DNA from 2 places in the Sinorhizobium arboris LMG 14919 genome. Region 1 is predicted to be linked to the other one. Evidence: riboswitches for the same ligand, from Rfam matches in the RefSeq annotation. Region 1 holds a riboswitch; the other holds the start of a gene.
What was found. Region 1 has a riboswitch for thiamine pyrophosphate ahead of thiC (phosphomethylpyrimidine synthase ThiC). Riboswitches for the same ligand answer to the same signal wherever they lie in the genome.
Positions count from the first base shown of each region.

Region 2: linked by a shared signal. The riboswitch ahead of thiD (bifunctional hydroxymethylpyrimidine kinase/phosphomethylpyrimidine kinase) and the one ahead of thiC (phosphomethylpyrimidine synthase ThiC) in region 1 are both predicted to bind thiamine pyrophosphate.

Region 1 is NZ_ATYB01000008.1:1,247,288-1,251,595, forward strand. Features, by position in the region: gene thiO (glycine oxidase ThiO) at 1-77, opposite strand, end outside; gene thiC (phosphomethylpyrimidine synthase ThiC) at 79-1,914, opposite strand; TPP riboswitch at 2,013-2,124, opposite strand; gene SINAR_RS0106440 (aq_1923 C-terminal domain) at 2,331-4,308, shown strand, end outside.
Region 2 is NZ_ATYB01000008.1:320,227-324,534, reverse strand. Features, by position in the region: gene exoP (succinoglycan biosynthesis transport protein ExoP) at 1-1,573, shown strand, start outside; gene SINAR_RS0102210 (hypothetical protein) at 1,623-1,877, opposite strand; gene thiD (bifunctional hydroxymethylpyrimidine kinase/phosphomethylpyrimidine kinase) at 1,991-2,791, opposite strand; TPP riboswitch at 2,916-3,018, opposite strand; gene SINAR_RS0102200 (peroxiredoxin) at 3,232-3,891, shown strand; gene SINAR_RS0102195 (serine hydrolase domain-containing protein) at 4,009-4,308, opposite strand, start outside.

The DNA of each region.
Region 1 (4,308 bases):
ATCTCGGCGCCGCGTGCGAGAAGCTCATGGGCGGCGGTAAGGCCGGCGACGCCGGCCCCTTTGATCAGCACGCGCATTTCATTCTCCGGCGCGCGCGCCATTGCTTTCGTCGAGCGGCATGTAGAGATCGCCGCCATCGCGATATTTCGCGGCCATCGCCTCCAGGCCCTCCTTCTGCGCCTCGGCGCGGATATCGTGGGAAATCCGCATCGAACAGAATTTCGGCCCGCACATGGAGCAGAAATGCGCGACCTTGTGCGCCTCCTTGGGCAGCGTCTCGTCGTGGAAATTGCGCGCGGTTTCGGGGTCGAGCGAGAGGTTGAACTGATCCTCCCAGCGGAACTCGAAGCGGGCGCGCGACAGCGCGTCGTCGCGGGTGCGGGCGGCCGGGTGCCCCTTGGCGAGATCGGCGGCATGGGCGGCGATCTTGTAGGTGATGACACCGGTCTTGACGTCGTTGCGGTCGGGCAGGCCCAGATGTTCCTTCGGCGTGACGTAGCAGAGCATGGCGGTGCCGAACCAGCCGATCATCGCCGCGCCGATGCCTGACGTGATGTGGTCGTAGCCGGGCGCGATATCGGTGGTAAGCGGCCCGAGCGTGTAGAAGGGCGCTTCGCCGCAGACGGCGAGCTGCTTGTCCATGTTCTCCTTGATCTTGTGCATGGGCACATGGCCAGGCCCTTCGATCATCACCTGGCAATCCTTGGCCCAGGCGATCTTCGTCAGTTCGCCAAGCGTTTCCAGCTCCGCGAACTGAGCCCTGTCGTTGGCGTCGGCGATCGAGCCGGGACGCAGGCCGTCGCCGAGCGAGAAGGAGACGTCGTAAGCGCGGCAGATGTCGCAGATCTCCTCGAAATGCTCGTAGAGGAAGCTCTCGCGATGGTGATGCAGGCACCACTTCGCCATGATCGACCCGCCGCGCGAGACGATGCCGGTGACGCGATCCACGGTCAGCGGGATATAGTGAAGTCTGACGCCGGCATGGATGGTGAAATAGTCGACGCCCTGCTCCGCCTGCTCGATCAGCGTGTCGCGGAAGACCTCCCAGGACAGGTCCTCGGCGATGCCGTTCACCTTCTCCAGCGCCTGGTAGAGCGGCACGGTGCCGATCGGCACCGGCGAATTGCGGATGATCCATTCGCGGATATTGTGAATGTTGCGGCCGGTGGAAAGGTCCATGACCGTATCGGCGCCCCAGCGCGTCGCCCAGACCATCTTCTCCACCTCCTCGGCCATGGAGGAGGTGACGGCGGAATTGCCGATATTCGCATTGATCTTCACCAGGAAGTTGCGGCCGATGATCATCGGTTCGGCTTCCGGATGGTTGATGTTGGCCGGAATGATCGCCCTGCCGGCGGCCACTTCCTGGCGGACGAATTCCGGCGTGACGAAGTCGGGAACCGAGGCGCCGAAGCTTTCGCCGTCTCGGGCGAGCGCCTCCTTTGCAGGCTTCCGGCCGAGATTTTCACGAATGGCGATGAATTCCATTTCCGGAGTGACGATGCCGGCGCGGGCATAGGCGAGTTGGGTGACCGCTTTTCCCGGCCTGGCCTTGAACGGCCGATGACGAACCGGGAATTCCGGCGTCAGTCTTTCCCCAGTCGCAAAGCCGTTATCCTCGGCCTTCACCGCACGGCCGTCGTAGCTTTCGACATCGCCGCGCTTGAGAACCCAGTCGCTGCGAAGGCGCTGCAGGCCCGCGTCGATGCGGATATCGGCGTTTTCGATCGTGTAGGGGCCGGAGGAATCGTAAACCGTGACCGGCGGCTCGCCGGAGGTCGGATGCAGGGCGATTTCGCGCATCGGCACGCGGATGTCGGGATGGATCTCGCCCGGCTTGTAGACCTTGCGGGATGCGGGAAGCGGTCCTTGCGTGACCGAGGGCGCCGCGGCGATTGGTTTGACTAGATTCATCTTGAGGCTCCAAAGTTTTCGCGTTGGAGACCCAGTTCTGAAGCCGGAAGGATGAAAAGACGTTTGGCCGACGGACCGCGGGTGCACGGATTCCTGGCTGTTGCACGTCTGCACCGTCCCTACGCCAGTATGAACTGGATCAGGTTCAACGGGTCACTGCGCGCGCTAGCAGTATCTCAGCCCCTTGCCGGGACCCCCCTGGTGAATGGCGCAATTAGGAACGGATATCGGCGCGGCGTCAAGATGGTTTTTGAACGGCCGCCTCCGGCGCGGTCGGGTCTCGGACGAGGAATGTCGGGCGCGTCGATCATCTGCTCCGGATTGTCCTCCCGCGATGCTTGCAAATGCAGCGCCTTACATCTAATCACCCGTCACGAATGAGGCGCCGTCAAGCGCATAGCGAAGGGACGATTGTCGTGGGGCAGATTGAGGCAGTAACGGGAAAAAAGAGACGCAAGGGGCTTTGGGCCGCAGTTGCGGTGGTAGCAATCACGGCCGCCGGCATGGCCGGTTACAAGACCGTCGTCGAAAATCGCGTGAGCAGGATGATCGCCGAGCGCGGGGGCAAGGCGGGCAGCGTCGAAGCGGATTTCCTGGGGCGCATTCATCTGCGCGACGTGACTTTGCCGCTGAAGGAGGGGGCGGAAGTTCGTCTCGCCGCGCTTGACGGCCGGCCCAAAATCCTCTTCCTCGAGGGCCAGCTGGAAGTAGGCGGCCTTGAACTCGAGAGCGCATTCGGCACAGTCTCCGTTCCCCGCGCGGTCGTCGAAGACGCGGATTTGGGCCCGAACACCTTGACGGAGATGTTCGGCGGGAGGAGCGGACTGTCCCTCTCGGAGCGGGTAGAACTCTTCGCGGCAAAACGCATTTCCGCCCCTGAAATCGTCTTCGCCCAGACCTTTGCCGGCACCGAGCAGAAGCTGGTCTACAGGGACGTGGTTTCCGAAGACATCGGCGGCGGGCGTATCGCCCGCTATTCGGCGAGCGGCGCCAGCTTCGAATTCGGTGCGGACGCTTCCGGCGGTGAGGATGCCAAGGCGAAGCGGCTGACGGGCTCCATGGGAAACGTCACGGCACAGGACATCGACGCCGCCTATCTGGCCCGACTCTATACCGAAAGGGCCGGCCCTGAGGACAAGGAGGCAAAGCCCGCCTATGGACCGATCTCCGTCAAAAACATCGCCTTCTCGGATGGTGAGGCGAGCTTCGGCTATGACGAGCTTCGCAGCGGCGGCTTCAGCATGCGGATGCCGGCCGAGCCGCTGCTCGACATCCTGAAAGAGCTGAAATCGGTCTCGGCGCCCGATCAATTGCCGCCGGCGGAACAACAAGCCTACTTCAATCGGGTTTTGTCGATTGCCGATATGACGGAGAAGGCCGACATGGAAATGCTCGGCCTGACGATCGACGCGCCGATGAGGGGCGGTGATCAAGGCGAGAGGATCAAGCTTGCGATAGATCGCCTCGCCCTTGAGGTCGATGGCCGGAAGCTTGACGCCACGCTGAACGGCCTCTCGATGGGAGAGGGCGCGGACTACGTCAAGGTCTCCGAAGCGAGCATTTCGGGGTTTTCCTGGAATTCGACCCTGGACGGTCTGCAGAGAATGGTCGCGTTGGACGAGAAGCAGCGCGAGAGCTTTCCCTTCACGACACTGCTGCCGGAATTCGGTACGGTCCGGCTGGCGGGTCTGGATGTCGATCTGCCCGATACAGGCGCCGAAGACGCCGGGAGCGAGGCACAGGATTCGGCCCCCGGGCGCGTGCGCTTCTCACTCAAGGATTACGAGTTGGCGCTCACGAAGCCCCGTAACGGCATTCCGACCGACATCCGCATCAGATATCAGGACCTGACCCTGCCGATTCCGGATCATATTCGCGACGAGCCGTTCGCACAGCTCCGCAACCTTGGTTTCAACGAGGTGGTCCTGTCGTCCAACATCGAAGCCAACTGGGACGAGCCGAACCAGACTCTGGTCATCAGGGATATCTCCACAAGTGGAAAAGATATCGGCGGCTTTTCCCTCTCCGGCCTGTTGGGGGGCGTGAGCGGCGACTTCTTTTCCGGCGACGAGGCGAAGACGCGAGCGGCGCTGTTTGGCCTCACCGCCCGTGAAGCAAAGCTGAAGATCGAGGACAAAGGTCTCGCCGCCAAGGGCATAAGGGCCTATGCCGAGCAAAACGACATGACGGAGGATCAGGCGCGCGGCATGCTCACGATGACGGCGTCGGTGGCGTTGCAGCAGTTTGCCGCGCAGCAGCCTCGCCTGCAGAACGTGCTGGACGCGGCTTCGCAGTTCATTGCCAAACCGGGGACATTCACGTTGACCGTCAAGTCCAAATCCGCGAACGGAGTCGGTGCGCTCGAATTCGCGGTTGCTTCGCAAAACCCGCTCC
Region 2 (4,308 bases), 930 kb from region 1:
GTCCGAGCAGCAAATGGCCGACCTCAACAGCCAGCTCATCGTCGCCCAGGCGGACACTGCAAGCGCGTCGGCTCGCTACAACCAGTATAAGTCGATCGTGGATCAGGGTCCGGAAAACGCGGTGAAGAACGCCACCATTTCCGCGAAGGAGGGCGACAACTCGGTCATCCGCGACCTGAGGACGCGCTATCTTGCCGTCGGCAAGCGCGAGCGGGAAGTCTCCGACAACTTCGGCGCCGACCACCCGCAAGCGGTGTCGCTCCGCACGGAGCAGGAGGATGTCGCGCGGCAGATCTACCAGGAACTGCAGCAGCTCACTGCAAGCTACAGGAATGAATACGAGGTCGCCCAGTCGCGCGAGGAATCGCTCAGGAAGAGCATCCAGGGCATTGCCGGCAAGACCTCCGACGCGAGCGAGCAACTCGTGCAATTGAGGGAGCTCGAACAAAAGGCGGCGGCTCTGAAGACGCTCTATGAGTCGTATCTCGGCCGCTACGAACAGGCGACGCAGCAGCAATCCTTCCCGATCGCGAAGGCACGGGTCATCTCCGAGGCTGGCGTGCCGGTGTCGCCGTCGAGCCCCAAGAAAACCATGACCCTCGCTCTTTCGGCCGTGCTCGGCATGATGGTGGGCGGCGCTTACGCGGCGTTCCTCGAATTCCGCGAACGGACATTCCGTCTGGAGGGTGACGTGCGCTCGATCCTCGGCCATCGCTCGCTCGGCTACGTCCCGCTTCTTGGAACGCGCATGAAGAAGAAAGCGCAACTTGTCCATGCGCATTTCGGTTCGGTGAAGAGACCCGACGAAGCGGTGGACAGTACGATGCCGTTTCAACGCCTTTCGCGCATCGTCGTGGATGCGCCGCGGTCCACCTTCGCGGAGACATTCCGCAACGCCAAGCTTGCCTGCGACCAGATGCTGTCCGGCAGCGAGAGCCGCGTGATCGCCATAGCATCCGCCCTTCCGGATGAGGGAAAATCGATCGTTGCTGCAAACTTCGCCGCACTTCTGGCGGCAAGCGGCAAGCGGACCCTGCTCATCGATGCCGATATACGCAAGCCGGGACTGACGCAGATGATCACGCCCGCCCCCCGCACCGGTCTCGTCGAAACTCTGACCGGAGAAGCAAGCTGGCCCGCCGGTATCAAGGTAGACCAGCGCACCAAGCTCGCTATCCTTCCAGCCGGTGGCGCTTCGCATCAACGACATCAGAGCAACGAACTGCTCGCCTCCCCGGCCATGGCGAACCTCATCGAAAACGCGCGCAACGCCTTCGACTATGTCGTGGTCGATCTTGCTGCGCTCGCACCTGTCGTCGACGCCAAGGCCTTCGCGCCGCTGGCCGACGGCATCCTGTTCGTAGTCGAGTGGGGCATGACGCCTTCGCGGCTCGTACGCGATCTGCTCAACTCGGAACCGCTGATCAACTCGAAGGTGCTGGGCGTCATCCTCAACAAGACGGATATGAACGAGCTCGGCAAATACAGCGACTTCGACGGGGCGGAGAAATACCGTCACCGCTACGGCAAGTATTACATCGAGAATACGGTCACGGAAAACACCGCCGCTTGAGGCAAACGCGGCCGCGCCGCTTGTGGGCGCGGCCATTCGCTCCGTACCGTCAGGCCTTGCGGCGATCGAGACCCATGATCCAACCGGCTGCCATCAATGCAATGACCGCCGTCAGGGCCATGAGTGCCAGCGCATAGAAGAGCGAAAACTCGATCAGCGACGGCAGGATCGAAAGAGCACGCCGCGCCCTGCTTGGCGACCGCCGCCAATCCGGCAGGTCGTCACGGTTGAAAGCCTCAAGCCGGCGGATAAGAAAGTGCATATCGCGAGAACCGATTGCCAATCGCAGCCATGTTGAAAGCATGTTGCTGAAGAACAGTGGCTAGAGCGAGGCACCTGGAGCACTTCCAGAAAAAGTGTGTAACGGTTTGCCGTTGGAAGATAGGTCCTATCAAAGTCTTAGACCCTGATGCCGCCTTACTCCTCCCACCACCGATGGAAGTGATGGACGGGTCCGCGACCCTGCCCGATCTCCAGGCGATCGGCTGCGGAAATTGCGGCATGCAGATAGGACTTCGCAGCGCTCACCGCTTCAACCAGCGGCATGCCTTTCGCAAGGCCCGCGGCAATGGCTGCCGAAAGCGTGCAGCCGGTGCCGTGGTCGTTGCGCGTCTCGATCCGCGCAGCGGGTAGGCGGACAAGAGTATCTCCGTCGAAGAAGAGGTCCGTGGCCTCCGGATTCTCCAGGTGCCCGCCCTTGACCAGAACCGAGTGTGCGCCTGCCCGCAGGATCGCTTCCGCCTGGCGCGCCATTTCGGCCTCGTCCTCGGCGACCGCGCGCCCCGTCATGAGCGCGGCCTCCGCAAGATTGGGTGTAACGACGAGCGCCAGCGGCAATAGCTCTTCGATGAGCGCCGCGACGGCATCCGGGCGAAGCAGCGCATCGCCGGAAGTCGCCACCATGACCGGATCCACGACGGCCCGTTTCCCGAACCGGCGCAGTCCGTCGGCAATGGCGGCGATGGTTTCCCGACGCGAGACCATGCCGATCTTGACGGCGCTCACGTCGAGGTCGGAGAAAACCGCGTCTATCTGCGCGGACACGATTTCGGCGGAAACATCCTCGACGGCCGTCACACCCCTGGTGTTCTGGGCCGTGATTGCGGTGATGACGCTGGCGCCGTAGACGCCGAGCGCCGAAAAGCTTTTGAGGTCCGCCTGGATGCCGGCTCCGCCGCCCGAGTCCGAGCCGGCGATGGTGAGGGCAATCGCCGTCATGCGCCGCCCTCCTTCGCACGGATGATGCTTGCGTTGGGTAGTGCGGCAATGGACGTCATCGATCGATCTCCAGACGGGCTCATCACGGAGATCCAGGAAAGGCGATGAAAAGGCGAACTTGCCGCTGGCGGCCTTCTTCCGTTCCTACGCCGGCATGACCCGGATCAGGTTCAAGGGTCCGGCTCAACGCCATCTCAGCACCGTCTGGTGCTCCCCTCGGAATGCGTCATCTATGCGGCTGCGGCAGGGCGATGTCAACGCGTCCGCGAAAGACTTGTAAGACCTTTCCTTTTACGCCGGCCGGCAAAAAATATCGCGCCGATTGACAAGCTATGATGCTGTCATTCCTCCTGCCGCCGTCAATCGTTCGTTTCCTCCTCGAAAACGGCGACGATTGCGCTATTCTTAGCGAAATTTTTTGAGCTGAAAGGGAACAAGCCATGAGCCTGCGCATCAATGACACCGCCCCTGATTTCACCGCCGAGACGACACGGGGTCCGATCAATTTCCATGAATGGATCGGCGACGGCTGGGCTGTCCTCTTCTCCCATCCCAAGAATTTCACCCCGGTCTGCACGACGGAACTCGGCGCCATGGCCGGAATCGAACCGGAGTTTCGCAAGCGCGGCGTCAAAATCATCGGCATCTCCGTCGATCCGGTCGAAAGCCATACCAAATGGAAGAACGACATCAAGATCGCGACCGGCTTCGACGTCGATTATCCGCTGATCGGCGACCGCGATCTGAAGGTGGCAAAGCTTTACGACATGCTGCCGGCCGGCGCCGGAGACACGTCCGAGGGCCGCACCCCGGCGGACAACGCCACCGTGCGTTCGGTCTACGTCATCGGTCCCGACAAGAAGATCAAGCTGATCCTCACCTATCCGATGACAACCGGCCGTAACTTCAACGAGATCCTGCGCGCGATCGACTCGATCCAGCTCACTGCCAAGCATCAGGTTGCGACGCCCGCCAATTGGCAGCAGGGCGAGGACGTCATCATCACGGCGGCAGTTTCCAACGAGGACGCCATTCAGCGTTTCGGCTCTTTCGACACCGTGCTCCCGTATCTCCGGAAGACGAAACAGCCAACGGCATAGGATGCCGCGAGACCTCGGCCAGGTCCTTTGAGCGCGCTAAACAATGAGGTTTTGCGCGCCCTTATTGTATCTTCTTGATGCATCTCATTAGCAGCGGCAGAGCAGGACCATGCCGCCTCAATCCGCTTTGACGGCGGAGATGATTTCCGCCAGGACCCCATGCAAGGCGTCGCGATAGCCGTTGCGTGCCGAGGGGCCGCTTTCATCCGACGTCATAACCACAGTCAGGTTCAGGGACGGCACGATATAGAGCATCTGGCCGCCATAGCCCCATGCGTAATACACATCCTCGTCGCCGATCCGGCGCGTGAACCAGCCATACCCATAGCCGTCGCCGGTAAAGCGGGACTCCGTGCGCGGCCGCCAGGAAAGCTCGACCCAATCGGCCGGGACGACCTGCAGTCCGTCTGCGGTGCG